4 regions of the Streptomyces sp. NPDC048254 genome follow, and region 1 is predicted to be linked to each of the others. Evidence: riboswitches for the same ligand, from Rfam matches in the RefSeq annotation. Region 1 holds a riboswitch; each other region holds the start of a gene.

What was found. A riboswitch is a leader RNA that binds a small molecule or an ion and turns the genes downstream of it on or off. The one in region 1 is predicted to bind cyclic di-AMP.
Positions count from the first base shown of each region.
Region 2: linked by a shared signal. The riboswitch ahead of ACGFZQ_RS41480 (M23 family metallopeptidase) and the one ahead of ACGFZQ_RS24335 (M23 family metallopeptidase) in region 1 are both predicted to bind cyclic di-AMP.
Region 3: linked by a shared signal. The riboswitch ahead of ACGFZQ_RS27495 (transglycosylase family protein) and the one ahead of ACGFZQ_RS24335 (M23 family metallopeptidase) in region 1 are both predicted to bind cyclic di-AMP.
Region 4: linked by a shared signal. The riboswitch ahead of ACGFZQ_RS49065 (C40 family peptidase) and the one ahead of ACGFZQ_RS24335 (M23 family metallopeptidase) in region 1 are both predicted to bind cyclic di-AMP.

Region 1 is NZ_JBICZJ010000008.1:404,194-409,854, forward strand. It holds gene ACGFZQ_RS24330 (GntR family transcriptional regulator) at 167-862, opposite strand; gene ACGFZQ_RS24335 (M23 family metallopeptidase) at 1,439-2,194, opposite strand; cyclic di-AMP (ydaO/yuaA leader) riboswitch at 2,207-2,370, opposite strand; gene ACGFZQ_RS24340 (M16 family metallopeptidase) at 2,561-3,949, opposite strand; gene ACGFZQ_RS24345 (pitrilysin family protein) at 3,946-5,349, opposite strand; gene ACGFZQ_RS24350 (DNA topoisomerase (ATP-hydrolyzing) subunit A) at 5,630-5,661, shown strand, end outside.
Region 2 is NZ_JBICZJ010000020.1:195,162-200,822, forward strand. It holds tRNA gene ACGFZQ_RS41470 (tRNA-Met) at 1-8, shown strand, start outside; gene ACGFZQ_RS41475 (PP2C family protein-serine/threonine phosphatase) at 190-1,299, shown strand; cyclic di-AMP (ydaO/yuaA leader) riboswitch at 1,568-1,728, shown strand; gene ACGFZQ_RS41480 (M23 family metallopeptidase) at 1,736-2,779, shown strand; gene ACGFZQ_RS41485 (aldo/keto reductase) at 2,934-3,914, shown strand; gene ACGFZQ_RS41490 (PrsW family intramembrane metalloprotease) at 4,036-5,361, opposite strand; gene trmB (tRNA (guanosine(46)-N7)-methyltransferase TrmB) at 5,372-5,661, opposite strand, start outside.
Region 3 is NZ_JBICZJ010000010.1:148,810-154,470, forward strand. It holds gene tnpA (IS200/IS605 family transposase) at 62-478, opposite strand; partial or broken gene ACGFZQ_RS27475 (helix-turn-helix domain-containing protein) at 506-802, shown strand; gene ACGFZQ_RS27480 (hypothetical protein) at 808-1,005, shown strand; gene ACGFZQ_RS27485 (cytochrome P450) at 1,002-2,312, shown strand; gene ACGFZQ_RS27490 (transglycosylase family protein) at 2,533-3,555, shown strand; cyclic di-AMP (ydaO/yuaA leader) riboswitch at 3,749-3,920, shown strand; gene ACGFZQ_RS27495 (transglycosylase family protein) at 3,924-4,607, shown strand; gene eno (phosphopyruvate hydratase) at 4,995-5,661, shown strand, end outside.
Region 4 is NZ_JBICZJ010000032.1:29,977-35,637, forward strand. It holds gene ACGFZQ_RS49055 (ATP-dependent Clp protease proteolytic subunit) at 64-699, shown strand; gene ACGFZQ_RS49060 (hypothetical protein) at 707-1,015, shown strand; cyclic di-AMP (ydaO/yuaA leader) riboswitch at 1,347-1,560, shown strand; gene ACGFZQ_RS49065 (C40 family peptidase) at 1,564-2,037, shown strand; gene ACGFZQ_RS49070 (ATP-binding protein) at 2,071-2,529, opposite strand; gene ACGFZQ_RS49075 (helix-turn-helix domain-containing protein) at 2,742-3,602, shown strand; gene ACGFZQ_RS49080 (DUF397 domain-containing protein) at 3,612-3,839, shown strand; gene ACGFZQ_RS49085 (8-amino-7-oxononanoate synthase) at 3,899-5,026, opposite strand.

The DNA.
Region 1 (5,661 bases):
ATGCGGGCCGGACATCGCGCCGGGCGCAGTTAATTCCCCGTCGGGCACGCCGATGACGCGCCACCGGAAATTCCGGGCGCGCCCGAAATAAGGGCGACGGGGACCGGCAGAGGGCAACGGAAATACCGCTCCACCGAATAACACTTCTTTGTATACGGTGCCCGTGTTAATGCCGCAGGCCCGACATGTTTACGGGATGTTGCGAAGTCCTCACACCGTTCGCCCGGTCCGTGCCGCCGGAAAAGCGCAACCGGTGGGAGACCGCGGACCGCTCGGTGTGCAGCGCGGTGATCGCCCGCGCGCGTTCGCTGTCGCCGCGCGTCACCGCGTCCACGATGGCGCCGTGCTCGGCCCAGGACTCCACGGGGTTGGCGGGCGCGTCGACGGCGTACATCCAGGCGATCTTGTGCCGCAGCTGGGTGAGTGTCGAGGTGAGTGCGTGGCTGCCAGTGGCCTGGGCGAGCGTCTCGTGGAACCAGCCGCCCAGGGAGCGCAGGTCCTCGCTGCCGCCCCTGCGGGCCCGTTCCTGGCCCAGCCTGACCAGTCCGCGCAGCACCTTGAGGTGGGCCTCGGTACGGCGCTGGGCGGCCCGGGAGGCGCCGAGCGGCTCCAGGAGCAGGCGCATCTCCAGCAGGTCGGCGGCCTCCTGCTCGGTCGGTTCCGCGACGCACGCGCCCGCGTGCCGGCGCGTCACCACGAAGCCCTCGGCCTCCAGGGTGCGCAGGGCCTCGCGGACGGGGACGCGCGAGACGCCGTAGCGACGGGCCAGGAGTTCCTCGGTGAGCCGGCTGCCGCGCTCGTAGACACCCGCGACGATGTCGTCCCGGATCGCCGTGCATACCGAGTGCGCCGGAATACGCATGTCCGACCTCCGCCTTAATCCCCGTGAAACGCCGCCGAGTGGCGTCCGTTCCGTGACTCTATTGCAATGGGCGGGAATTTCCGACGGCGGCCCTGAATCCATGCATATTTTTTGGACACCGGGGTCACGAAAACGACGAAAGCCCCGGCTCGGAGGGCCCGGAGCTTCGGGGCTGTCGCCCTGTGGCGTCACGTGTTCTTCGCCGGGGTCGTGTGTTTGGAGGTATGTGATGCGTCGGCGCAGAAACCGGCGCAGAAACGTTCATGCGGTGGTCGGGCGGGGCGTGCGCGCCGGAGTTCGCGGGAGGCGTGCACGTCGGGGTCGCGCGCGGGAGGCGTGCACGCCAGGGGCCCGCGCGGGAGGCTTGCACGCCAGGGGCCCGCGCGGGAGGCTTGCACGCCGAGGTCGTGCGGGCGAGGGTGCACGCCGGGCTCGCACAACGCGCACGCCGTGGTGTGACGCGCGCCCTGCGCCCTGCGCCCCGCGCTCACGCGATGGCCGCGCCGGGCGTGCGCGCCGTAACCCGCGTGGGGCGTGCGCGCGGTACCGCGCGCCCCGCGTGCGCGCCGTGGTCGGTCAGACGTTCACGCCGTGCTTGCGGAGGTAGGCGACCGGGTCGACGTCCGAGCCGTACTCCGGAGTCGTGCGGGCCTCGAAGTGGAGGTGGGGGCCGGTCACGTTGCCGGTCGCGCCGGAGAGGCCGATCTGCTGGCCCGGGGTGACCTTCTGGCCCACCGAGACGCCGATCGACGACAAGTGGCCGTACTGGGTGTACATGCCGTCGGCCATCTTGATGACGATCTGGTTGCCGTAGGACCCGCCCCAGCCGGTGGAGACGACCGTGCCGGTGCCGACGGCGTGCACCACCGTGCCGGTGGCCGCGTGGAAGTCGATGCCGGTGTGGGCGCCGGAAGACCACAGGGAGCCGCCGGTCTTGTAGCCGGTGGAGACGTACGAGTCGGAGATCGGCGCGACAAAGGCGTTGAGGCGCTTGCGCTCCGCCTCCCGCGCGGCGCGGGCCTCGGCCTCGCGCTCCTTCTTGGCCTTCTCCGCCGCCTTCTTGCGTGCGGCCTTTTCGGCCGCCTTGCGCTCGGCGGCGGCCGTCTGCGCGGCGGCCTGGGCGTCGATCTGGTCCGCGACCGAGTCGCTGACGGTGATGACCGGGGTGAGGCCGGTCTGCTCGACGGAGTTCTCGGCGGCGAGCGCCGGGGCGGCCGAGACGGTGCCGATGACACCCGTGGTGGTGAGGGCCGCGATACCGGCGGCCTGCGCGGTGGTGCGCTTCACCCGGCCGGGACGACGGTGCTTCCCGGAGGCGCACATGAACGCCATGTAGAGGCTGGTCCTTTCCTTCCCTCTCGCCTACCGGGTTAGCTGACGGGTTCGGAGCAGGAAGGTCTCCTACGGGCCCCCTCGCGGCTCGCGCGGGCGCCCGATTCACCCCAGGGACTGCGTGGGTCCCCGGCTCCCCTGGCTCGCGCCGTACGGGGACTCGGCGATGACTGTCCGGTGCCGCGGGTGCGGCGCAGTGCCTGGCGGACAGCCCGGAAGAACCTACGAGGACGTTCTCGTAATCCTCAAACGGAACGCGGATTTTGTCGCGCATCCCACAGGGCAGACAGGCAACCTCCGCCCCAATTCGGACATTTCAGAGCCCTGGTGACCGGATGGTCACCAGGGCTCTGCGCGCGCGTGCCGTTACTCCGCGGCGACGACCGTCACTTCGCCGATGCCGAGGGCCTCGACGGGCTCCTTGATCTGTGCCGCGTCGCCGACGAGGACGGTCACCAGGTGGTCGACCGGGAAGGCGTTCACGACCGCCGCGGTGGCCTCCACGGTGCCGGTGGCGGCCAGTTGCCGGTAGAGCGTGGCCTGGAAGTCGTCGGGCAGATGCTGCTCGACCTGGTCGGCCAGGGTGCCGGCGACGGCCGCCGCCGTCTCGTACTTGAGCGGCGCGACACCGACGAGGTTCTGCACGGCGACGTCGCGCTCGGCGTCCGTGAGGCCCCCGGAGGCGAGGGTGCGCAGCACCGTCCACAGGTCCTGGAGCGCCGGGCCGGTGTTCGGGGTGTCCACGGAGCCGCTGATGGCGAGCATCGCGGCGCCGCTGCCGTCGGGAGCGGACCGCAGGACCTGCCCGAAGGCGCGGACGCCGTAGGTGTAGCCCTTCTCCTCGCGCAGGACGCGGTCCAGGCGCGAGGTGAGGGTGCCGCCCAGGCAGTAGGTGCCGAGCACCTGGGCGGGCCAGACGCGGTCGTGCCGATCGGCGCCGACGCGGCCGATGAGCAGCTGCGTCTGGACGGCTCCGGGGCGGTCCACGATGACGACACGGCCGGTGTCGTCGGCGGAGACCGAGGGCACCGGCCGGGGCTGGGCGGTGGAGCCGCGCCAGGCGCCCAGGGTCTCGCCGAGCAGCTCGTCCAGGTCGATGCCGGTCAGGTCGCCGACGACGACCGCGGTGGCGGTGGCCGGCCGCACGTGCCGGTCGTAGAACGCGCGTACGGCGGCTGCGTCGATCTTCTCTACGGTGTCCTCGGTGCCCTGGCGCGGACGGGACATCCGCGTGGTCGACGGGAACAGTTCCTTGTAGAGCTGCTTGGCAGCCCGGCGGCTGGGGTTGGCCAGCTCGTGCGGGATCTCGTCGAGGCGGTTGCGGACCAGCCGCTCGACCTCGCTGTCGGCGAAGGCGGGTGCCCTGAGCGCGTCGGAGAGCAGCCCGAGCCCCTTGCCCAGGCGGGAGGCAGGGACCTCCAGGCTGAGCCGGACGCCGGGGTGGTCGGCGTGTGCGTCGAGGGTGGCGCCGGCCCGCTCCAGCTCGGCGGCGTAGTCCTCGGCGGAGTGCTTGTCGGTGCCCTCGGAGAAGGCGCGCGCCATGATCGTGGCGACGCCGTCCAGGCCGGCCGGCTCGGCGTCCAGGGGCGCGTCCAGAAGCACCTCGACGGCGACGACCTGCTGGCCGGGGCGGTGGCAGCGCAGCACGGTCAGACCGTTGTCCAGGGCGCCGCGCTCGGGTGCCGGGAAGGCCCAGGGCCGGGCCTCGCCCGCTTGGGGCCGGGGGTGGAATTCCATGGTGGCGAGCTCGGTCACTTGGCCGTCTCCTCGTCGTCGTGCTCGGCGGTGGCGGCCTCGACCGTGGCCTCCGCCTCGGGGTCCTCGGGTACGTCGGCGTCCTCGACCGTCTCCGGGGACTTGGGCTCGTAGACGAGCACCGCGCGGTTGTCCGGCCGCAGCCGGGCCTTGGCGACCTCCTGGACCTCTTGCGGGGTCACCGCGAGGACGCGCTGGACGGCGGTCAGGGCGAGCTGCGGGTCGCCGAACAGGACGGCGAACCGGCACAGTTCGTCCGCGCGGCCGGCGACGGTGCCCAGCCGGTCCAGCCACTCGCGCTCCAGCTGGGCCTGGGCGCGTTCCATCTCCTCGGGTGTGGGACCCTCCTCGGCGAACCGGGCGAGCTCCTCGTCGATGGCGGTCTCGATGACCGGCACCTCGACGTCACCGGAGGTCTTCACGTCCAGCCAGCCCAGGGAGGGCGCGCCGGCGAGCCGCAGCAGGCCGAAGCCGGCGGCGACGGCCGTACGGTCGCGCCGTACGAGGCGGTTGTAGAGGCGGGAGGACTCGCCGCCGCCGAGGACGGTGAGGGCCAGGTCGGCCGCGTCGGACACGCGCGTGCCGTCCTCGGGGAGCCGGTAGGCGGCCATCAACGCGCGCGCGGGCACCTCCTCCACGACGACCTCGCGCAGCTGCTCGCCCATGATGTCGGGCAGCGAGCCGTCGCGCGGGGCGGGCTTGCCGTCGTGCGCCTGGATGGAACCGAAGTACTTCTCGATCCAGGCGAGGGTCTGCTGGGGGTCGATGTCGCCGACCACCGAGAGCACCGCGTTGTTGGGCGCGTAGTAGGTACGGAAGAACGCCCGCGCGTCCTCCAGGGTGGCCGCGTCCAGGTCGGCCATCGAGCCGATCGGCGTGTGGTGGTAGGGGTGGCCCTCCGGGTAGGCGAGGGCGGTCAGCTTCTCGAAGGCGGTGCCGTAGGGGACGTTGTCGTAGCGCTGGCGGCGCTCGTTCTTGACGACGTCCCGCTGGTTCTCCATGGACTCGTCGTCCAGGGCGGCGAGCAGGGAGCCCATACGGTCGGCCTCGAGCCAGAGGGCGAGCTCCAGCTGGTGGGCGGGCATGGTCTCGAAGTAGTTGGTGCGCTCGAAGCTGGTGGTGCCGTTGAGCGAGCCGCCGGCGCCCTGGACGAGCTCGAAGTGGCCGTTGCCCTTCACCTGGGCGGAGCCCTGGAACATCAAGTGCTCGAAAAGGTGAGCCAGGCCGGTACGTCCCTTGACTTCGTGCCGGGAGCCGACGTCGTACCAGAGGCAGACCGCCGCGACCGGGGTCAGGTGGTCCTCGGAGAGCACCACGCGCAGACCGTTGGCCAAGCGGTGCTCGGTCGCTGTCAGGCCTCCGGAGCCTGTCTCGGCCGTGGTCGTGTGACCCATGGGCATGTACGTCCCTTCACTCGCGTCACTCACTCGCGGAAGCGGTCTCGAACCGCGGTTTTCCTGCCGGTCCTGCCACTGTATGCAAGCGCGCCGGGACCCGGCGAAGTTCCCGCACCACGTACGCCCACAGCGGATCGCGTAGCCTGCGTCCGACCCGCTCCCGAACGCCTCCGAGGCACCGGGGCGGGCCGCGGAGGCCGGGGCCTGGCCCGGGTTGTCAGTACCGCGGTCCACAATGGTCAGCGTCAGATCCCGTTCACGCATGAGCAAGGAGCCGGCAGCGATGGCCCGCCGCAGCACGAAGACCCCGCCGCC
Region 2 (5,661 bases), on a different contig from region 1:
CCCCGCTACTGAAGAATCAGGGCCGGAATCCAAGAACGAGGATTCCGGCCCTGAGTCGTATACCGGGTCCTATACCGGCACGTGTTCCACATCACATCCGTCCGCACTCATCCGCCCGGCCCACACCACTCGCCGCCGCTCGCTCGCAACCGCAAACCTGGACGGACACGCATTGGACACCTGGGACATATGGGGAGTCGCACCGTGGCCCCTGGAGAGGCGCAGGAGGACGGGTCCGCAGCCGTCCGCACCCTGGCCCGCTTCCTGCCCGTCCTGCTGATCGTCGCCGGCGTCTGCTACGACTTCCTCACCCCGAGGGCCTTCACGGCCGTCCCGTTCTTCACGGCCGCCCCGCTGATCGCCGCGCCCCTCACCTCGCTGCGCACCACCGTCCTGACCGGCCTCGCCTCCTTCCTCGCCGCCTACGCCGTGCACGCCCGCTTCGACTTCGGCCCGAACGTCGACACGGTCACCGAGGTCCTCACCGTGGTCACCGTCGCCGCCCTCGCCGCCGGCATCAACCGGATCGTGCGCCTCGGTGACCAGCGCCTGGCCTCCGCCCGCGAGATCGCCGAGGCCGCCCAGCGGGCGGTCCTGCCCGAGCCCGCCGAGCGGATCGGCGGCTTCGAGATCGCGGCCCGCTACGAGGCGGCCCAGGAGGGCGCCTTCATCGGCGGTGACCTGTACGCGATCCAGGACACCCCGTACGGCGTGCGGCTGGTCGTCGGCGACGTCCGCGGCAAGGGTATGGGTGCGGTCGCCGCCGTCGCCGTGGTCATCGGCGCGTTCCGGGAGGCCGCCGAGCAGGAGGCCACGCTGGAGGCGGTGGCGGGGCGGCTGGAGCGGGCGCTGGCCCGCGAGGGCGTCCGGCGCGGCGGCCTCGACGCGGTCGAGGGGTTCACCACCGCCGTACTCGCCGAACTCCCGCGCGGCGACGGCACGGTGCGGGTCGTCAACCGCGGCCATCCGCCGCCCCTGCTGCTGCACGGCGACGGCAAGGTGTGCCCGGTACGGGGGCCCGAGGCCGCGCTGCCGCTCGGGATGGCCGAGTTGGGGGCCTGGCCGGACCGGGCCGCCGAGCACGCGTTCCCGAGCGGGGCCACGCTGCTGCTGCACACCGACGGCCTCTCCGAGGCGCGGGACGCGCACGGCCGGTTCTACGACCCCGAGCGGCGGCTGGCCGGCCGTGTCGTCACCGCCCCCGGCGCGCTGCTGGCCCGGCTCGCGGCCGAGGTGCGCCGGCACACCGGCGGTGGCATGACGGACGACATGGCGCTGCTCGCCGTACGACGGCCCTGAGCGCGATCACCCCGCCGTTCTGGGGATTGTCACCCTCGGTGCGCGGACGACCGCCCTCCGCATAACGTCTGAGTCACCATCAAAACGCGTGTGACTCCTGAGCTGGACAGAACGCAGGGTCAAGTCGACCGTTTTTGACCGTTCATGGCGGTTAAGTCCAAGCTTTGAAAGCTTAATGATCAAGGCGAACAGCTTGGAATCTGGCAGCCGGGTCTATTAACGTTCGATAACGCAGCGCGGTCGTCCCAGCCGTCACCCGCGACGGCTCCGCGCGCACGCGCCGAATCCCGCAAGGGAACCGGGGAACCACCACCTTGGGGTGAATCGCACGGCTGCCGCCGGGTACGAAACGGCCGGTATACGCGCGTAGGAGACCTTCCCGCTCCGAACCCGTCAGCTAACCCGGTAGGCAGCGGAAGGAAAGGAGTGCGCCCGCGTGGCGTCCAACCGGCCTGCTCCGACAGCCCCGTTCGTGCCCAGCCAGCGTCAACCCGAGACCTTCGGCTACGGCGCCTACCGCACCGACGAGGGCCCCTGGGAGGAGTGGAACCCCACCGAGGAGTCCCTCGCCCCGGTACGCGGCCGGCACCGGGTCGCCAAGCAGCGCGGCGGCGGACTCGCCCGCAGCTCCACGGTCCTCGGCGTCGGCGTCATCGCCGCCGTCGGCGCGGGCGGCATGGCCAGCGCCAACACCGGCAAGCCGCCGGTCTCCATCTCCCTGCCCGACCTGCCGTCCTCCGTCGACTCCCTGCTCGGCGAGGACGGCGGCCACCAGGCCGTCCAGACCGCGCTCAGCAGCGTCACCACGACGACCGCCACCGACTCGGACTCCTCCGACTCCTCGGCCGACGCCGGTGAGGCGCTGCGCAGCCGGATCATCGCCCAGGCCGAGCAGCAGCAGACCCAGCTCGACGTCAAGGCCACCGCCAAGGCCGTGGCCGCCGCCGACAAGGCGGTCTCCGACGCGGAGGCCAAGGCGGAGAAGGCGGCGGCCGCCAAGGCCGCCGACGCCAAGGAGCAGGCGCAGGCCGCCGAGAAGGCGCAGGCCGAGCAGAAGCGGCTCGCCGCGCTGGCCAAGCAGTACACGCTGCCGGTCGTCTCCTACACGATCACCGGCACCTTCGGGCAGGCCGGCTCGATGTGGGCCTCCGGCTACCACACCGGGCTCGACTTCGCCGCTCCCACCGGCACGATCATCAAGGCCGTGCACAGCGGCACCGTCACGGAGGCCGGCTGGGCCGGCTCGTACGGCTACCGCACCATCCTCACCCTCGACGACGGCACCGAGCTGTGGTTCTGCCACCAGTCCTCGATCGGCGTCAAGGTCGGCCAGAAGGTCGCCACCGGTGACGTCATCGGCCGCGTCGGCGCCACCGGCAACGTCACTGGCCCGCACCTCCACCTGGAGGTCCACCCCGGCGGTCAGGCCACCGGCATCGACCCGATGACCTGGCTGCGCGGCAAGGGCCTCAACCCCTGACGGACCCCACTGATCCCCGGCGGCCCTGACGACAACCCCCCGACGTCAGGGCTGCCGGTTCGGTGTGTCCACGGGCCCCGGGTGCATTCCGCTTTTACGAGAACTTCGCGTTGCGTCGGCATGGGCGCACCGGCAGCCGGTGTTGAACTGAGGCATGACGCCTTCTTCCGGTTCTTCCGGTTCTTCCGCTTCCCGCTCCCTCCGTAAGCTCGGCTCCTCCGACCTGGAGGTCTTTCCGCTCTGCCTGGGCGGCAACGTCTTCGGCTGGACCGCCGACGAGGCCGCCTCCTTCGCCGTCCTCGACGCGTACACGGCCGCCGGCGGCAACTTCGTGGACACCGCCGACTCGTACACGGCCTGGATCGAGGGCCACAAGGGCGGCGAGTCCGAGACCGTCATCGGCAAGTGGGTCAAGGCGCGCGGCAACCGCGACGACGTCGTGATCGCGACGAAGGTCAGCCAGCACCCCGACTACCCGGGCCTGTCGGGCGCCAACATCAAGGCCGCCGCCGACGCGTCCCTGCGCCGCCTGGGCACCGACTACATCGACCTGTACTACACCCACTTCGACAAGCCCGAGATCCCGGTCGAGGAGATCATCGGCGCCCTGGACGAACTGGTGCGGGCGGGCAAGGTCCGGCACATCGCCGCCTCCAACATCACCGCCGAGCGGCTCCAGGAGTCCCTGGACCTCTCCGACCGCGAGGGCCTCGCCCGGTACGTCGCCCTCCAGCCCCACTACAACCTGGTCTCCCGCGACACCTACGAGGGCCCCCTCCAGGAGCTGGCCTCCCGCACCGGCCTCGCGGCGGTCCCGTACTTCTCCCTGGCCGCCGGCTTCCTCACCGGCAAGTACCGCCCCGGCACGACGGTCGACAGCGCCCGCGCGGGCCGCGCTGCCCAGTACCTGGAGACCGAGCGGGGCCGGCAGGTCCTGGCCGCCCTGGACGAGATCGCCGAGGCCCACTCCGCCCCGGTCCCCACGGTCGCCCTGGCCTGGCTGGCGGCCCAGCCCACCGTCACGGCCCCCATCGCCTCGGCCCGCACCCTGGACCAGCTCCCGGCCCTGCTGGGCGTGGCGGACCTGGAGCTGACGGAGCAGGAACTGACCCGGCTCACGGCGGCTTCCGCCTGACGGCCGCTTTCCCGCCAGGGCCTGTGCGGCGGATCAGGTCGCAGGAGAACAACGGCACATCATCAGCGCCGGTGAGTCCCGCGTCTGCGGCATGATCTGCCGGACAGGCCCTAACCCGGCCCTAACCCCGGTACGGGTTGTAGGACGGATACGGCACAGCCGCCCCGTACCACCCGGGTGCCCCGTAGGCCGGTGGCGCGTAGCCCGGCCAGCCGTTCGGGGCGGCTGTGCGGGCCGCGTAGTCGAGGGCGGGGCGGACCAGTTCGCGTCGGCTGCGCAGCTCCGTCAGCAGCTGCCGCTCCCGCACCACGAAGTCGGCGCCCGCCCGCCCCCGCTGCCCCCGGCGGCGCAGCAGGGCGAGCGTCGTCGCGTACGCCTCGTACTCGGCGACCGCCCGCCCGGCCGGCTTGCCGAAGTGGTACGCGGCGTACTCCCTGGCCATCTGCCGCGCCCGCATCGACCCCAGGACGAACGGCTCGGCCGCCCCCAGCCACCCGGCGTACACATACGCCGGCAACTCCTCCCGTACGGTCCGCAGCTCCCGCTGCCGTGTCCAGATCGCCAGCCAGGTCAGCAGCCCGAACACCGGCACCATGAACGTGCCGTACACGGCGAAGAACCCGTACTGCCCGAAGGTCGACGACCCGTTCCAGAACGCGTGCATGCTCATCGCGAGCAGCATTCCGGCGAGCGGTACGAGAACGCGCCGCACCCGCTGCGCCTCCCCGGAGAACGCGGCGATGCCGAACCCTATGCCGGTGAGGACGGTGAACAGGGGGTGCGCGAAGGGGGACATGACGATGCGCACGAAGAACGTCGCGGCGGTGACGGAGGCGATGCCGGTGTCGCCGCTCAGCTGGTCGGTCCCGAAGGCCGTACCGAGGTAGAGGATGTTCTCGGTGAACGCGAAGCCGGTGGCGGTGACCCCGGCTATCACCACCCCGTCGACGATCCCGGTGAAGTCCCTTCTGCGGAACAGGAAGACCAGGAGCACGGCCGCGGCCTTGGCGGACTCCTCGACGACCGGCGCTATCACGGTCGCCCCGAGCGTGTCCGCGCTGCTCGGATCCGCCGTCGCCGTCGCTATCCACCGCGTCGCGAAGCTGTTGGCGACGATCGCTATCAGCGCGGCCGCACACGCCCCCCAGGCGAACGCGAACAGCAGGTTCCGCCAGGGCCCGGGCTGGACCCGGTCGAGCCAGCGGAACGCGCCTATGAGCAGCGGCACGGGCAGCACCGCCAGGCCGAGCCCGACGAGAAAGCCCTCCGTGCCCGTCTGCTCCCGCACCAGCGCGAGGATGACCAGGCCGGAGAGGGCGAGCAGGGTGCTCAGCGCCCCGTACCGCACCCAGCGCCGCTGCCACCAGCGGGGATGCCGCAGCCCGTCGCCGGCGGGGTCCGGGGGATACGACGGGTACGACGGGTACGGCGGCGGGAAGGTGGCCACGGCATCGACCCTAACGAGGTGACTCCAGTCGGTGCTGATCGCCCTGCTGCACCGGATGCTGTACGCGACGGAAGAGCAGATCGTTCACCACATGTCCCTTGTCCAGCCCCTGCCCCTCGAAACGGGTCAGCGGCCGGTACCCGGGACGCGCCGCGAAACCGCCCCCGGTCTGGGTGTTCTCGAACGCCGGGTGCGCGTCGAGCACTTCGAGCATCTGCTCGGCGTACGGCTCCCAGTCCGTCGCACAGTGCACGATCGCCCCCGGCCTGAGCCGGGTCGCGGCGAGGTCGAGGAACTCGG
Region 3 (5,661 bases), on a different contig from region 1:
TGAAAGCCCCGGCGTTCACGCCGGGGATGAAACGCATCTCAAGACTGCTCTGACCCGCAGGCTAGAGCGGACGTTTTTGCTGCTCGATGTACTGGCGGACGATTGCCAACGGTGCTCCGCCGCATGAGGCCGAGAAGTACGAGGGCGACCACAGATGCCCGTGCATGATGGCGCGGTTGACGCGGCCGGTGAATTCCTGGCGTATCCGGCGGGCGGAGACGCCCTTGAGGCTGTTGACCAGCTTCGAGATGGCGACCTTGGGCGGGTAGTGCACCAACAGGTGAACGTGATCGCGTTCGCCGTTGAACTCCTTCAGCTCCGCCTCGAAGTCCTCGCACACCTTGCGCATGATCTCTTCGCAGCGTGTCAGCATCTCGTCATTGAAGACTCCGCGTCGGTACTTCGTCACGAAGACCAAGTGCACATGCATCTCCGAAACAACATGCCTGCCTCGCCTGTAGTCGTTCTGCATACCCATGAGACCAATCGTAGTAGGATCTTGGTTGTGCAGCTCCGCTACAACTACCGGGCCTACCCGGACGCCCCGCAGCGCCGCGCGCTGGCCCAGGCGTTCGGGTGCGCCCGCGTGGTGTGGAACGACTGCCTGCGCGACCGCAAGGAAGCACACGCGGCCGGGCTGCCCTATGTGAAGTCGGCCGATCTGTCCCGGCTTCGCATCACCCAGGCCAAGCGCATCGAGGAACGCGCTTGGCTCGCCGAAGTGTCCGCCGTTGTCCTGCAGCAGTCCCTCCGGGACCTGGACACCGCCTACAAGAACTTTGAAGCCATCTCCGGAAGAAGGGGCGTGTGGAGGAGGCCGAGGAACTCTTCCGGGAGGCGGCCACCCTGGGAAGCGGAGACGCCGCGTTTCGGCTGGCCGACCTGCTGAAGGAGCGGGGGGACGAGAGCCAGGCCATGTGGTGGTACCGGAAGGCCGCTGAGCGGGGCGACTGCTTTGCCCAGAAGCTCCTGACCGAGCACGCACCCGATACCGTCAAGGAGTGACCCACCAGCCCGCCCCCGACGGCACCACCCACCCCGACGGCGCCCCCGCCCCCGACCTCTTCACCTGGGAGTTCGCCGCCGACCCCTATCCCGCCTACGCCTGGCTCCGGGAGCACGCACCCGTGCGTCGCACCCGGCTTCCCAGCGGGGTCGAGGCCTGGCTGGTCACCCGCTACGCCGACGCCCGGCAGGCGCTCGCCGACCCCCGGCTGTCCAAGAACCCGGCGCATCACGACGAGCCCGCGCACGCCAAGGGGAAGACCGGGATCCCCGGGGAGCGCGGGGCCGAGCTGATGACGCATCTGCTGAACATCGATCCGCCGGACCACACCCGGCTGCGGCGGCTGGTCAGCAAGGCGTTCACGCCGCGCCGGGTGGCCGAGTTCGCGCCCCGGGTGCAGGAGCTGACCGACCGGCTCATCGACGGGTTCGCGGACCGGGGCGAGGCCGACCTCATCCACGAGTTCGCCTTCCCGCTGCCCATCTACGCCATCTGCGACCTGCTGGGCGTCCCGCGCGAGGACCAGGACGACTTCCGGGACTGGGCCGGCATGATGCTGCGACACACAAAAGCAGCGCACGGCGGAGGGCCGCGGGGCGGGGTCGCGCGGTCCGTGAAGAAGATGCGCGGATATCTGGCCGAGCTGATCCACCGGAAGCGGGAGGCGCTGTCCGCCGAGCCGGCCCCCGGCGAGGACCTCATCTCCGGGCTCATCCGTGCCTCCGACCACGGCGAGCACCTCACCGAGAACGAGGCCGCCGCCATGGCCTTCATCCTGCTGTTCGCCGGCTTCGAGACGACCGTCAACCTCATCGGGAACGGGACGTACGCCCTGCTCACCCACCCGGAACAGCGCCGCCGCCTCCAGGACTCCCTGGCCGCGGGCGAGCACGGGCTGCTGGAGACCGGGGTGGAGGAACTCCTGCGCTACGACGGGCCGGTGGAGCTCGCCACCTGGCGGTTCGCCACCGAGCCGCTCGGTATCGGCGGGCAGCGCATCGCGGTCGGCGACCCGGTCCTCGTCGTACTCGCCGCCGCGGACCGGGACCCGGAGCGGTTCGCCGAGCCGGACACGCTCGACCTGGCACGGCGGGACAACCAGCACCTGGGCTACGGCCACGGCATCCACTACTGCCTCGGCGCCCCGCTCGCCCGCCTGGAGGGGCAGACCGCGCTCGCCACCCTCCTCACCCGCCTCCCGGACCTGCGACTCGCGGTGCCGGAGAGCGAGTTGCGCTGGCGCGGCGGCCTCATCATGCGCGGACTGCGCACGCTCCCCGTGCAGTTCACCCCCGCCGGCCGATGAGCAACACCGACACCCGCCTGGCCCCCCACCGACACCCGCCCGGCGCCCCGCACGGCCCTTCACCGGCAAAGATGACCAGCGTTCAAGTCTGTGATCTTCACGTGATCTGCGCGGCATTAACTTGTGACAAGTGATCGTCTGCCTATACGTTCACCCATCAGTGCGGCGCCCCAGCGGGACCCGTCGCGCCGGTCACCGCTGTCGCTCGAAAGGTTTCCGCATGCTCTCCGGGAACGGTCGTCACCGTCGCCCCCGTCAGGCTCCGGCTCTCCTCGTCGCGGCCGGCGTGACCGGCTCGGCCATCGCCATCCCGCTCCTCGGCGCGGCGAGCGCCAACGCGGCCGACGGCAACACCTGGGACAGGGTGGCCGAGTGTGAGAGCGGCGGCTCCTGGAGCATGGACACCGGCACCGGCTACTACGGCGGCCTGCAGATGTCCCAGGACGACTGGGACGAGTACGGCGGCCAGCAGTACGCCGGCACGCCGGACCAGGCGAGCCGTTCGCAGCAGATCGCGGTCGCCGAGAAGATCCTCGCCGACCAGGGCACCAAGCCCTGGCGGACCTGTGCGCTGATCGCCGGGCTCTCCTCGGACGACGCCTCGGTGAACGTCGACCCGGGCCTCGGCGGATCGGACGACGCGTCCGGCTCCTCCGACTCGTCCTCCGGGCTGTCGGATTCGTCCTCTTCATCTGGTTCATCGGATTCATCTGGTTCATCGGATTCGGGCTCGTCCGACTCCTCGTCGGATGCCTCGGGCGCCACGGACTCCGACTCCGCCACTCCGTCCCCGGGTGCGAGCGACGGCTCCGGCAAGGGCACCCCTGCCGACTCCACGAAGGCGGACAAGTCGGGATCCAAGGGCTCCGATGCCTCGAAGGTGAACGAGAACCCTGTCGTGCCCGAAGCCGACGACTCGGACAATTCCTGGCAGACGGGCAGTTCTTGGGATCTGGTCGACACGGGGGCCGTCGGCAGTGGCGGCAAGCACCGTGGCGGCTCGGCGGACGAAAGTGTGACAAACGGTCAGAGTGTGACTTCTTCCGGCCGTCATGCCTCCCGGGACGCCGGCACCTACACCGTCCGGGACGGTGACACTCTCGCCTCCATCGCCGACTCCCTTGGCCTCGACGGCGGATGGCGTGCGCTCTATGCCGCCAACAAGGCGGACATCGGTGCCGACCCGAATGACATCGCCCCCGGTCAGACCCTGAAACTCAGCAGCGAAACGGACGAAAAGTAGCGGGAGTTGACATCTCAGGTCGCCCTACTTGGCAGTTAAATGTCCGTTTTGGTGAAAGTGTGGGATGAGTCTCAGAAGCCCTGATCATCTTTGAAATTCACCTGATCGCCTGTTTACGGTCAAGGCCGCTCGTCACCACGAGCCCCGGCCGTCGCAACGCCGAGTCCTGCCAGCGACTCCCCGGGAACAGTCGTCGCGTCAAGCGCCGTAGGCAGGAGCGGGGGACCCAAGGTAAGTGCCGGGACCGGTAGTTGAGGCTGCCGTGTCCGGCTCGGGGTGAAGCCGCGCACCGTGAGGTGTGCGGCCGGGCAACTCAACCGGCCCGAACCCGACAGCTCACCTCGCAGGCGTCGGTGAGGGGATCCGTCATGCTGTTTTCCGGCAAGGGCAAGCACCGTCGTCCGTCCAAGGCCACCCGCGCCGCCGCACTCGCCGGTGTCACCGGTGTCGCCATCGCCGCACCGCTGATGGCCTCCGGCACCGCCTCCGCCGCCACCGCCTCCGAGTGGGACGCCGTCGCCCAGTGCGAGTCCGGCGGCAACTGGGCCATCAACACCGGCAACGGCTACTACGGCGGTCTGCAGTTCTCCGCCTCCACCTGGGCCGCGTACGGCGGCACCCAGTACGCCGCGCAGGCCAACCAGGCCGGCAAGGCGCAGCAGATCGCGGTCGCCGAGAAGGTCCTCGCCGCGCAGGGCAAGGGCGCCTGGCCGGTCTGCGGCACGGGCCTGTCCAGCGCCGCCTACACCGGCAGCAGCGCCGGCTCCTCCAGCTCCTCGTCGAGCGGCGGCACCAGCAGCCGTACGACCGACACGCAGGCCGCCTCCCGCTCCGCCGAGCGTCCGGCCGCCAAGAAGACCGTCACCACCCCGACCGGCAAGAAGGTCAAGAAGGGCGACGGCGAGTACAAGGTCGTCAAGGGCGACACGCTCAGCTCGATCGCCGAGAAGCACAAGGTCAAGGGCGGCTGGCAGGCGCTGTTCAAGCTGAACAAGGACATCGTCGACGACGCCGACTTCATCTACCCGGGCCAGCAGCTGCACCTGAAGTAGGTCTCAGGAGAGGCGCCGCGAGTACTACGCGGCGCCCAGCTGAACCACAGCGTCCACACAGCCGTGGTCCCCATAGTGAGGACCACGTGAGGGCCGCCCCCGTCCCCCACGGGCCCCCGCTCCGGTGCGTTCTCCCCCCGTACGCACCGGGGCGGGGTTTCTCTTTGCGGCCTCTCGCGGTCTTCTTCTTGACCCGCTCTTCTTCCGTTCTTCATCGGGACCCCCTTTGTTCCGCGCGTGAACAATGAGTACCGTCTGTGTGTCCACGGGTCGGTCGGTCGTGACGGCCGACGGCCCTGGGACGGTTAGGCTCTAGTCGCAAGGCTGAGCAAGGGCCGACAAGGTCCGCGTGCGCCCGCACAACCAGCGTCACATCCCAAGAAGGAGATGCTCGTGCCGTCCATCGACGTCGTCGTAGCCCGGGAAATCCTGGACTCCCGAGGCAACCCCACGGTCGAGGTCGAGGTCGGCCTCGACGACGGCAGCACGGGTCGTGCCGCCGTCCCGTCCGGCGCCTCCACCGGTGCCTTCGAGGCCATCGAGCTCCGTGACGGCGACCCCAACCGCTACCTCGGCAAGGGCGTCGAGAAGGCCGTCCTCGCCGTGATCGAGCAGATCGGCCCGGAGCTGGTCGGCTACGACGCCACCGAGCAGCGCCTGATCGACCAGGCGATGTTCGACCTGGACGCCACCGACAACAAGGGCTCGCTCGGCGCCAACGCCATCCTCGGCGTCTCCCTCGCCGTCGCGCACGCCGCCTCCGAGGCCAGCGACCTCCCCCTCTTCCGCTACCTGGGCGGCCCCAACGCGCACCTGCTGCCGGTGCCGATGATGAACATCCTCAACGGCGGCTCGCACGCGGACTCCAACGTGGACATCCAGGAGTTCATGATCGCCCCGATCGGCGCGGAGTCCTTCTCCGAGGCGCTGCGCTGGGGCGCCGAGGTCTACCACACCCTCAAGAAGGTCCTGAAGTCGAAGGGCCTGTCCACCGGCCTCGGCGACGAGGGCGGCTTCGCCCCGAACCTGGAGTCCAACCGCGCCGCGCTCGACC
Region 4 (5,661 bases), on a different contig from region 1:
CTGTACGTTTCTTACGGAGAGTCCGGCCGCTGAGACAGCTCAGCCGCGAGGAGGGGTAACGCCATGACCCGACCGTCCGCCCGCTATGTCCTGCCCGAGTTCACCGAACGCACCAGCAGCGGGACGCGCACCCTGGATCCGTACTCGAAGCTGCTGGAGGAGCGGATCGTCTTCCTCGGCGCGCCCGTCGACGAGATCTCGGCCAACGACGTGATGGCGCAGTTCATGTACCTGGAGCACGCGGCTCCGGAGCGGGACATCTCGCTGTACATCAACTCGCCGGGCGGCTCGTTCAGCGCGATGGCCGCGATCTACGACACCGTCCAGTACGTCACCTGCGACGTGGAGACGATCTGCCTGGGGCAGGCCGGGGCGTCGGCCGCGGTGCTGCTCGCGGCGGGCACGCCGGGCAAGCGGTCCGTGCTGCCGGGTGCGCGCATCGTGCTCCAGCAGCCGTCGCTGCCGCAGCCGGTACAGGGCCAGCCGAGTGATCTGGCCATCCAGGCGGCGGAGTTGGACCGGATCCGCGCACTGCTCGAGGAGCTGCTCGTCCGGCACACCGGGCGGACACCGGCCCAGGTCAACCAGGACCTGGAGCGGGATCTGATGCTGGACGCGCCGGCGGCACTGGCGTACGGCCTGGTGGACCGGATCGTACCCAGCCGCAGGACCTCGCTCGGCCTGCCGGACGCGGGGTGAGCGGCCGATGCTGCCACCGGAGCTGCCTCCGCTGCCCGCGCTGACCCGCGCCGAGGGCGAGTTGATCGACCGTTATCTGGACGTGGTCGACCTGCTGGGCCGTATCAACCCGGCGCAGAACGAGGACACCTATCGTGGACTGCGCGCCGCGCAGGCGCTGGTGCGCGCCGCGTCCGAGCTGCGTGACGCACTCGCCCTGATGCATCGACGGGGCGAGACGGAGCTTCACGGGGACACGCTGGCACGGGCGTTGCGGGTGCTCGACGGTGAGCGCCGGACCGCGCGCGTCGCACTCCCGCCCGACTGCGTACGGTGACGCCCGGCGAAGTCCGCAGCGACGCGTCCACCGGTCGGCCGGGCCGGAGTTGAAACGACCCAAAGGAGTTACCGCCGTTCGGCGGAGGATGGCGTGGTTTTACCTGACCGCCGGGGCCGCTCAAGGTGCGTGCTCAAAGCTACCCGCGGAGGGCTTCGGCGCAGGTCCGGGGCTACGTCGGGCAGTTGACGACTAATCGAACACAGCGCTGTCCACCCGAACGGGTGGGTGGTGAGTAACCCCACAAATCTCCGGTTCCGTTGGGATTTTCGGACAGGCGTGAGTGAAGATCCCTGTCTGACGACAAGCCCCCGCCACAACGGCGAGGCGATCCGGGCGGACGCCGAGTCCTGCCGCCGCACGGATGCCCGGTCGACGGAAGTGGATCGGCAGGAGTGGAGGACCCAAGCACGACGGGTCGCCGGCACGGTCGCACCATGACCGGGCCGCGCAGCCCTTGGGGTGAAGCCGTGACAACGCGGCCGGGCAACTTCGCCAGCCCGAATCCGACAGGTCATCCTTCACAGGCGGCTGACGAAGGGTTGCGCATGACTGCGCTCAATCGTGTCCCGTCGCTGATGGCGCGGGCCGGCACGGCCTCGGCGCTCACCATCGCCGCCGTGGGCGGCTCCATCGTGATCCCGGGTGTCGCCTCCGACGCCTCGGCCGCCACGATGGGGACGAAAGCACTCCAGGTCGCGGCCTCGAAGAAGGGCTCGCCCTACAGGTGGGGTGCCACCGGGCCGAACCGGTTCGACTGCTCCGGGCTCACGCTGTACTCGTTCAAGAAGGCGGGCAAGAAGCTCCCGCGTACGGCGGCCCAGCAGTACAACAAGACCCGTCACATCTCGGCCGGCAACCGCAAGGCCGGGGACCTGGTCTTCTTCCACTCGGGTTCCAGCGTGTACCACGTCGGCATCTACGCCGGGAAGGGAAAGATCTGGCACGCCCCGAAGACCGGGGACGTGGTGAAGCTCCAGAAGATCTGGACGCGGAGCGTCTGGTACGGCCGGGTCAGCTGACCCACCCAGCGGCCGGCCGGCGGGAACTCGGGGCTACGGTTCCTGCTGGCCGGCGGCGGTGACCGTGCCGGCCGGGACTGCCCAGGGCAGTTGGATGAAGACGGTCTTGCCGCCCTCCCGGGTGGGGCGCACCCGGAGCTTGCCGCCGCACTCCGCGGTGAGCCAGCGGATGATGACCATGCCGCGCCCGTTGTCCTGCTGGACCGCGGCCGGGAGTCTCTTGGGGAAGCGCGGATGGCTGTCCGTGACGCCGATGCGCAGCTGTTCGTCACGGTCGAGGACGAGTCCCACCGTGAAGGTGGGTGACTGCCCGAAGGTGTGCTGCACCGCGTTGGTGGCGAGTTCGGAGACGATGAGGCGGATGGTGTCCGCGGTCTCCGTCTCCGGTGGCAGCCCCCATTCCGCGAGGATGCCCAGCACATAGGAGCGGGCCGCGGAGACCGAGGCGGGATCGCTCGGCAGAGTGATGGATGCTTCCAGGTGGTCTGCCATGGCGACGTCGTCCCTTTCCCACGGGACCGGAGCCCGACACGGTGCGGATGGTTCGAGTACGGTCCCGGACTGGTGCTTCTTCGTCAGACTGCCATTACCAGGGCGGTCAGGGGAGCGATCCACCAAGATATGCATATATCTGTCGCTCGATGCGGTGAACTCTGCGACCTCAGAGCGTATTTGGGCGGCCCGGAAGGAGTAAGGAGTAGCCCATGCAGAACGGTCCCGCGGTACGCCGCCGGAAACTGGGCGCCGAACTGCGCACACTGCGCACCGGCGCCGGCCTCACGAGCGGTGAGGCCGCCCGTCTGGTGGGCTGGCATCAGTCGAAAGTGAGCCGGATCGAGACCGGTGCCAGCGGTGTGAAACCGGCCGATGTGCGGTTACTCCTCGACGCCTACGGCGTGATCGAGGGGCAACTGCGCGAGTTGCTGCTGGTGTTGGCGGGGTCGGAGGACACCGCCGGGCGGCACCACTGGTGGCACGCCTATCGTGGGGTACTGCCGCCCACCTACCGGGATTTCATCAGTCTGGAGTCGCAGGCCAGCGCGATGCGCACGCTGGAGACCTCGGTCGTACCGGGGCTGCTGCAGACCCCCGAGTACGCGCGTGCCGTGACCCGGGCGGCCGTCGACGGGCTCGACGAGGAGGCCCTGGACGCCCTCGTGAAAGTGCGTCTGGCCAGGCAGGACGTCCTGCGCAACCATCCGCCGCTGGAGCTCAGCGCGGTGCTTGACGAGGCGGTGCTGCGCCGGGAGGTCGGCGGCCCCGGCGTGATGGCCCGACAGCTGGAGCGGCTGGTGGAGGCGGCCCGGCTGCCCCAGGTACGGCTCCAGGTGCTGCCGTTCTCGGCCGGGGCCCATATCGGCATCACCGGGCCTTTCGTAATCTTCTTATTTCCGAGCACTTCTGATCTGGATGTGGTTGTTCTCGACCAGTTGACGAGTAGCCTCTACCTCGAACGGAAAGAAGACCTCCAGGCCTACGCGGAGGCCTTCAACGCCCTTCAGGTCCACGCCCTTTCGCCCGAGGACTCGTTGGATTACATCGCCGGGATAGGTGACGGCGCGTAAGGAGGCACCATGACTGCACTGCCTCGGAACGTACCTTCAAGTGCTGATCTGCACGGACTGCGGTGGCTGCGCAGCAGCTACAGCACCGGAGCGAACAACTGCGTGGAGACGGCACGGCCGCGCTCCGGTCGGCTGACCGGACTGCTCGCCGTGCGCGACTCCAAGGATCCGGCCGGACCCGCGCTGCTCTTCTCCCCCGAGAGCTGGGTGGGTTTCGTGTCGGCGCTCACCGGCTGATCAGCCCGTAACCGACTCCGTATCCGCATTCGGTCAGGACCCGGCCGTGTCACGCCGACTCATGGTCGTGTCTCACCGATCACCTGTACAGCGCGTTCGATCTCGGCCCCGGAGAGGTCCGCCCGGGCGGTCAGCCTGAGCCGTGAGATGCCGTCCGGCACGGACGGCGGACGGAAACAGCCCACGGCCAGGCCTGCCGTACGGCAGTCGGCCGCCCAGCGCACGGCCCCCTCCGGGGACGGGGCCCGCACGGAGACCACCGCGGCGTCCGGACGCACCGCTTCCAGACCCGCGGCGGTCAGCCGTGCGTGCAGCTCCGCGGCCACCTCACGGGCCCGCACCGCACGTTCGGGCTCACGGCGCAGCAGCCGTAGCGCCGCCAGGGCCGCGCCCGCCGCGGCGGGGGCCAGGCCGGTGTCGAAGATGAAGGTCCGGGCCGCGTTCACCAGATGGTCGATCACCCGGGCCGGGCCGAGCACGGCCCCGCCCTGGCTGCCCAGCGACTTGGACAGGGTCGCCGTGACCACCACGTCCTCGGCGCCGGACAGCCCGGCCGCCTGCGGCGCGCCCCGCCCGCCGTCCCCGAGGACCCCGAGCCCGTGGGCGTCGTCCACGAGCAGCCCGGCGCCGCGCTCCCGGCAGGCCGCGGCCAGGGCGGCCAGCGGTGCCGCGTCGCCGTCCACCGAGAACACCGTGTCGGAGACGAGGACCGCGGGTCCCTCATGGGTGCCGAGCGCCTTGCGCACGGCGTCCGGGTCGGCGTGTCCGACGACCTGGGTGGCGCCCCGGGCCAGCCGGCAGCCGTCGATCAGGGAGGCGTGGTTGAGGGCGTCGGAGACGATCAGGGAGCCGTGCGGGCCGAGGGTGGTGACGGCGGCGAGGTTGGCGGCGTAGCCGGAGGAGAAGACCAGGGCCGCCTCGAACCCGCAGAATTCGGCCAGCTCGCGCTCCAGCTCGGTGTGGAGTTCGGTGGTGCCGGTGACCAGCCGGGAGCCGGTGGAGCCGCCGCCCCAGGTCCGGGCCGCCCCGGCCGCGCCCTCGGCGACCTCCGGGTGGTGGGCGAGGCCCAGATAGTCGTTGCTCGCCAGATCCAGCAGCGGCGAGTCGGCGGGACGGGGGCGCAGGGTCCGTACCAGTCCGGCGCGGCGGCGCAGTTCCGCCTGTTCGTCGATCCAGCCGAACGCCATGGCTCCTCCGGAGAATTTGTAGGCAGTGGACAGACCCTAGCGGGACCACCAGCCACCCACTGTGTGGCAATACCCACACCCAGAATTATCAGGCACAGGATCAACACAGGTCAGGGGCTGTATCACACCCTAGACTGAAGATCGTTTCTCACGGTCACCGTTGCCGCCCCGACAGCCGCACACCGCGTAGGACTGACAGGCCTGGCAGGCCGGGCTCGCAAGGCGGCAGCCGGTGCCGGGCAGGCACCGCGCTCAACCCACTGCGGCTGCGAACCGACGCCCCAGACTGTAGGTGCACAGCGCACGGATGCCGATGCCCTGACCACAGGGCGCTTCGGTCCCCCGGGAGCCGGACGACGGGCCGTCGCCGTCGGAGCCCCCGGAGCTGCCTCACTCCCCCGCCGGCCGATCCCGTCGGAATGTACGCCGCGAACTGCCCCGCCCAGTGACACCGTGGTCCAGCGTCAAGGCCGTCGTCGTCGAGGATGTACGCCTTGGCGAGGAGATCACTGAAGGCGTCGGCGGCGCGAGGGCCCCGCCCCGTCATCCATGAACACGTGCAGCGTCAACCTCATGTATTCAGCTATGAAAGTGATCTGACGTCCCGACAGGAGAAGGGTGCCTCCCACCTGCGA